Regions from separate parts of the Pantoea sp. BRR-3P genome, predicted to be linked through region 3. Evidence: predicted binding sites of a transcription regulator. Region 3 holds the regulator's gene; each other region holds the start of a gene.
What was found. The regulator LexA, encoded in region 3, represses DNA repair genes until DNA is damaged. The targets are predictions, from matches to a motif close to TNCTGTATGTACATACAGNA.

Region 1 (2,272 bases), 150 kb from region 3:
AGAGCAGGCGAGGCAGGGATAACAGCACAGGCGACATTCGCCGCCCCGCGTCATCAGGATGAGGTGGTTTGTAATGCGCCAGGACGCGCAGCATCGCGCACGAAAGGTAAGTGTTCACAGGCGTGCTGACGGGCAAAACGTACAAAGGCTTCCAGCACCGGCTGACGCTGCTCGCCTTCACGTACCGCAGCATACAGGCGACTCCACAGGCCCTCGCCCAGCGTTCTGGTCACCACCAATCCCTGATGCTCGAAATTCTCCACCACCCAATGTGGCAGCGCGGCAATGCCCATGCGCGCTGACACCATCTGAATCAGCAGCAATGTATTATCCACGCTCTTCAGCGCAGGACTCACGCCCGCCGGCTGCAGGAAATGCCGCCAGACATCCAAACGTTGACGCTGCACCGGATAAATCATCAGCACCTCTTCAGCCATATCTTCCGGAGAGATGTGATCAAGCTGCGCCAAAGGATGATCCGGCGCCATTACCAAACGCACTTCAAAATCAAACATCGGCGTGTAGAACAATCCGCTGCGCGGCAGAATATCTGAGGTTAATACCACATCCAGCTCACCCTGCTGCAGTGCGGGTTGCGGATCAAAGGTCACGCCGGATTTGAAATCCATCACCACCTGCGGCCAGCTTTGGCGGAAATTATTTAACGCGGGCGTCAGCCACTGAATACAGCTGTGGCACTCAATGGCGATACGCAACGTGGCCTGATGCGGCTCATGGCATGCCTGCAGGGCCTGCTGAATCTGCGGCAAAACCTGCTCGGCCAGCTGCAACAATATCTCTCCCTGCGGCGTAAAGCGTAGCGGCTGGCTTTTACGTACAAACAGACGAAAGCCCAGGCGCTGTTCCAGATCGCTGAACTGGTGAGATAACGCTGATTGCGTTTGATGAAGTTGGGAGGCGGCGGCGGCTAAAGAGCCGGTATTCCGTAACGCCTGCAGCGTCCGCAGGTGTTTGAGTTCGATCATGAGATTCCTTCACATCGAGATTGAACAAATTGCGCTTGAGGAACATACAGTACCCGCAGATTATAGCGGTGTAAACATCTGGACGGCTAAACATCTCAAGTAAGCGCTGCGGCCACTTTACGTTTGTCCAGCCACACCGCTCGGCGAAGGAAATTTGCCTTCGCTGGATGAACGTAAATCGGTTGTACCTAAAGAATATCTGGAGAACATCAAATGACCATTCTGAACCATACACTCGGTTTTCCTCGCGTCGGTCTGCGTCGTGAACTGAAAAAAGCACAAGAGAGCTATTGGGCAGGAAAAAGCTCACAGGAAGAGCTGCTGGCGGTAGGTCGTGAACTGCGTGCCCGTCATTGGCAACAGCAGAAAGACGCGGGCGTGAATCTGCTGCCGGTCGGTGATTTTGCCTGGTACGATCACGTACTGACCACCAGCCTGCTGCTGGGTAACGTGCCAGCGCGCCACCAGAACAAAGATGGTTCTGTTGATTTGGATACATTGTTCCGCCTGGGGCGTGGCCGCGCACCTAGCGGCGAACCGGCGGCGGCGGCCGAAATGACCAAATGGTTCAACACCAATTATCACTACATGGTGCCAGAATTCAGCCAGGGCCAGCAGTTCAAACTGACCTGGACACAGCTGCTCGATGAAGTTGATGAAGCGCTAGCGTTAGGCCACAACGTTAAACCGGTGGTGCTCGGCCCGGTTACCTATCTGTGGCTGGGTAAAGTGAAAGGCGAGCCGTTCGATCGTCTGTCACTGCTCAAAGAGATCCTGCCCGTCTACAAACAGGTATTGGCTGAACTGAAAAAACGCGGTATCGAATGGGTGCAGATCGATGAGCCTGCGCTGGCGCTGGAACTGCCGCAAGCATGGCGCGATGCGTTCAAAGCGGCTTACGACGTGCTGCAGGGCGAATGCAAACTGCTGCTAACCACTTACTTTGACAGCATCGGTCAGAACCTCGACGTAATTAAAGCGCTGCCGGTGCAAGGTCTGCACGTTGATCTGGTACACGGTAAAGATGACATCCAGCAGTTGAACCAGCAGATCCCCGCAACTTGGCTGCTGTCCGTCGGCGTGATCAACGGCCGTAACGTTTGGCGTGCGGATCTCAGCAGCTGGTTTGAACGCCTGCAGCCGCTGGTTGGCCAGCGTAAACAGCTGTGGATCGGTTCATCTTGCTCGCTGCTGCACAGCCCCATCGATTTGAGCGTGGAAACGCGTCTCGACGACGAGGTGAAAAGCTGGTTCGCCTTTGCATTGCAGAAGTGTACGGAGCTGGC
Region 2 (2,272 bases), 1.2 Mb from region 3:
ACCAGGGTAAGGACAATCGTCTGGCTTATCGCGTGGCGCGCCGTGATGCCCACAATGCTGATGCAGAACTTGCATCGGTGGTATCAAACATCAGTAGCGAACTTAAGCTTCAGCAACCGCTCCGTGAAAACGCATTTCGACTGCTGTGCCTGAATCACTCCTTCCTGAGTTATATTTCGGCGCTTGGAGCACATCGAGATCGTTTGGCGGATAGAACATTACTTACCTTACTGGATGACGCGGTCTGCTTTATTGAAGATGTGCTGCAGGTAGAACGCGTCACAGATTCACAGGCCACAGACATGCAGCAGGCCCTGATGCAGCGCTTAGGCGAGTTGAAGACCAGCTCAGATGGACGTGCACCATTAGTCGTCCAACAATTAGGTTTGTTGATCGCACTGCTGCCAGAGATTGCACGTCTGCGCCGTTCACTTATTAACCACTAAGGTTGCAGATGCTCCGCCGCCGCATGTTGGCGGAGCGTTTTTAGATACCAAGCATAAAGTTCCTCCCTGATTGCGCTTGGCAATGCCGCTTCATGGTGTCCTGAAATCGCGCCCTCTAATGCCAGTAGCGTTTTCAAGCCAATATGCTTATTCACCGCCCTTAACTTCAGCCAGCTTTGGCGTGACCCTATTTCACACAGAAGTCTTACCGAGCTGATACCGACTTTATGCAGCATCAACTCCAACCGCAGGCTAAGATTGGGCAAATCTTTCAAGCGCAATGAGACTAATTTGCTCGCGGCTTCATCCTGAGCGGCACGTAGAGAGCTTGCAGACAATTGCAGTAATTGTTCTGGGTCTTGCCATAGCAGCTTATCGACTTTGAAATAGCTCAGTGTTACCGGCATCCCGCGCTTACGATAGACCAGCGGTTCCAGAGAACGCTTCGCGTTATAGTGATGGAGTGCCTCACTGGCACGTAAATAGAGTGCATCCTCATTGATATAGGCGAAAACCACCTTCTCAACGGTAAGCGCATAACCACCAAATTGCGTACGGGACTCAATTTTACCTAATGCTGCTAACTGCGCTTTAGATTGCTCAACAACCGGATTATTTCTTTTCATAACGCCCCCTCATTTCAGTCCATGCACGGGAAATTTCCTAGAAAAGCTCTCAGATTCATTTGCTTAGAAGATAAAAAAAACGATTTAGCTGTTCAATGAATAAAAGCAGAAGCGAGGGATCTTGTGCAGAAATTGCGAGGCATTATCAGAAAATGAGGTTGATCTTTATCCAGGAAGCCATTACTGTATATTCATACAGTTCATTACTGAGTGATTAAAATATGCGTACTCATTTCTCTGGCCCTGCTGATCGTTCTCATCGTTTTGCTTCTTCAAGCTTAGCGCAGCCTTCGCTGGGTGGAATCACTGAACTGCGATCCAGCGAACAACCTGGAATGATGCAACTCATGCTTCTACCGGTACTAAAACAGTTGAGTGAGCAATCACGTTGGCAGCTATGGCTAACTCCTGCGCAAAAGCCGAATCGTAGCTGGATGCAACAGTCAGGATTACCGTTAGAAAAGAGTATGCATATTACTGAATCTGAGCGATTCAATACGGTAGAAAGTATGGTTAAAGCGCTGCGCACGGGCAATTATAGCGTGGTATTAGCCTGGATTCCGTACGAATTAAGTGATGAAGAGCGTGCAGAATTGGAAAAAGCAGCTGCAGAAGGTGATGCTCTTGGGCTCATTTTGCGTCCGCAGGGGCATCAATATGCTCATTCCAGACAACCTAAAGCAGCAAAAATTCCGTCAGATTTGTTTCATTAAGTAAATCCAGGAATTTTCTCAGCATTTTTTTTGCAGAAGTTGAAGCTAAGCCACTGATTCTTTTCCCGCCAGCTATGACAATGGCTTAGCTGCTTTTTTTCATTTCAGTACCGAAGATTTTGCCACGTCATTTGTTAAAATGTGTGTATAAATCCCTGTTTTTTTACTGCTCGACCTCACATCATACTTGTAACTTTCCAATCTCGTTGTAGACTTTAGCTCGCCAGGGTGCTCAATAACCTCCGTTTTTTCGGTAGAGTCAAAAGCGAGCGTTTAGACCCGGCGAAGGATTAACACAAAGAGCAACCTTTTTGCTCATTGCCTATTTGGATGATAACGAGGCGCAAAAATGAAAAAGACAGCTATCGCAATTGCAGTGGCACTGGCTGGCTTCGCTACCGTAGCGCAGGCCGCTCCTAAAGATAACACCTGGTACACCGGTGCTAAACTGGGCTGGTCTCAGTATCACGATACTGGTTACTACGGT
Region 3 (2,272 bases):
GGGCTGCGTGCCGCATGGCAGCACGAGGCGGCATTCCGCCAGGAAGCGATAGCCGCGCTGGTGGCGATTATCGTGGCCTGTTGGCTGGATGTAGACGCCATTTCCCGCGTGCTGATGATTGGCTCCGTGGTACTGATTGTCATTGTCGAAATCCTTAATAGTGCCATTGAATCCGTCGTTGACCGCATTGGCCAGGAGCAACATCCCTTATCAGGGCGCGCCAAAGATATGGGCTCGGCTGCGGTATTGCTGACTATCTTACTGGCTCTTTTTGTTTGGATCGTGCTGCTCTGGACGCATTTGAGATAGCCATTCCAGATTCATCAAACCGCTGATTTTTCCCTCTGTTACGGTTTTCATTTCGCCAATACCTGTATATACTCACAGCGACTGTATAAACAACCAGGGGGCGGGATGAAAGCGTTAACTGCACGGCAGCAACAGGTCTATGACCTGATTCGCGACCATATTAACCAGACGGGCATGCCGCCAACGCGTGCGGAAATTGCTGCGCAACTGGGATTTCGCTCGCCCAATGCTGCTGAAGAGCATCTGAAAGCGCTGGCGCGTAAAGGCGTAATTGAAATTGTTTCCGGCGCATCGCGCGGGATTCGCTTATTAATGGAAGAAGAGCCGAGCGAAGGCTTGCCATTAATTGGCCGTGTCGCTGCGGGCGAGCCGCTGCTGGCACAGGAGCATATTGAAGCGCACTATCAGGTGGATGCAAACCTGTTCAAACCCAGCGCGGATTTCCTGCTGCGTGTGAGCGGTATGTCGATGAAAGACATCGGTATTATGGATGGTGACTTGCTGGCGGTGCATAAAACGCAGGAAGTGCGTAACGGACAGGTGGTCGTAGCGCGCATTGATGACGAAGTCACGGTCAAACGCTGGAAAAAGCAGGGCGCGATTGTCCATCTTCTGCCGGAAAATAACGATTTCCAACCGATTGTGGTAGATACCCGCGAGCAATCACTGACCGTTGAAGGCCTGGCCGTTGGGATCGTGCGTAACGGCGAATGGCTCTGATTCGTTCCTGATTCCCTCCTACTGCGGCGGCGTATGCTGCGCTGGCCGCAGTCTGCTAGTTTCTTCTTTTTGACATTTTCTGCGGCACTGTCGGGCGCAATCACGCTGGTTACCGCAAATAACGGAATGGGCTGATGCAGCTGTTTTCCCCTTCAGATAAAGCGCTTTGGCGGCTGGCGCTGCCGATGATCCTCTCTAACATCACCGTTCCATTGTTGGGCGTGGTGGATACTGCCGTTATTGGTCATCTCGATAGCCCGATTTATCTTGGGGGCGTCGCCGTGGGTACCACGGCAACCAGTTTTCTCTTTATGCTCTTGCTGTTTCTGCGCATGAGTACCACTGGCCTTACCGCGCAGGCGTTTGGTGCCAATGACAAAACGGCGCTGGCACGCGCCCTGACCCAACCGCTGTTGATTGCTTTGGTTTTTGGTTTGCTATTTATGGTGCTGCGAACGCCGGTAAGCAGTTTGGCAGCCGCATTAATGGGCGGCAGCCCAGAAGTGCAGCAGCAGGCCAAAATTTTCATTGAGATTCGCTGGCTTAGCGCGCCCGCCACCTTGGCTAATCTGGTTATTCTTGGTTGGCTGTTAGGCGTGCAGTATGCGCGTGCGCCGATGGTATTGCTTATCGTCGGGAATCTGGTGAATATCCTGCTCGACCTTTTATTTGTCCTTCAGCTGCATTGGGGAGTGGCCGGTGCAGCGGCGGCAACGGCGCTGGCTGAATATGTCACGCTGGGAGTAGGTTTGTGGATGGTGGCGCGCGTACTCAAACTGCGCGGTATTCATTTCGCTCTACTAAAAAGCAGCTGGCGTGGCGATGCCGCGCGGTTGTTCCGTCTTAATCGCGACATCATGCTGCGCTCATTAATGCTTCAAATCTGCTTTGCATCCCTGACCATTCTGGGGGCGCGCATTGGTCCTGATGTGGTGGCGGTTAATGCCGTATTGCTGATGTTCCTCACTTTTACCGCCTACGCGCTAGATGGCTTTGCTTATGCGGTTGAAGCCTGCTCGGGTGAAGCGGTAGGCGCGAAAGATCGCAGTCGATTAATACTTATCTGGCACGCGGCCTGCCGTCAGGCCTGTTTTGTCGCCGCATTATTTGCCCTGATTTATGCGTTCACGGGGCCGCAGATTGTGGCCATGCTGACATCACTGGAAGCGTTGCGTGAAATGGCCGACAGATATCTCATCTGGCAGGTGATATTGCCGTTGATAGGCGTCTGGTGTTATCTGCT

Region 1: metR (HTH-type transcriptional regulator MetR) is a predicted target of LexA. The motif match lies at 1,019-1,038, and genes of this name have one in related genera.
Region 2: sulA (SOS-induced cell division inhibitor SulA) is a predicted target of LexA. The motif match lies at 1,254-1,273, and genes of this name have one in related genera.

What each region holds. Positions count from the first base shown of each region.
Region 1 is NZ_CP155066.1:3,842,350-3,844,621, reverse strand. It holds gene metR (HTH-type transcriptional regulator MetR) at 54-986, opposite strand; gene metE (5-methyltetrahydropteroyltriglutamate--homocysteine S-methyltransferase) at 1,200-2,272, shown strand, end outside.
Region 2 is NZ_CP155066.1:2,521,440-2,523,711, forward strand. It holds gene yccS (YccS family putative transporter) at 1-446, shown strand, start outside; gene AAGR08_RS11790 (TfoX/Sxy family DNA transformation protein) at 443-1,072, opposite strand; gene sulA (SOS-induced cell division inhibitor SulA) at 1,294-1,785, shown strand; gene ompA (porin OmpA) at 2,135-2,272, shown strand, end outside.
Region 3 is NZ_CP155066.1:3,691,942-3,694,213, reverse strand. It holds gene AAGR08_RS17120 (diacylglycerol kinase) at 1-309, shown strand, start outside; gene lexA (transcriptional repressor LexA) at 415-1,029, shown strand; gene dinF (MATE family efflux transporter DinF) at 1,164-2,272, shown strand, end outside.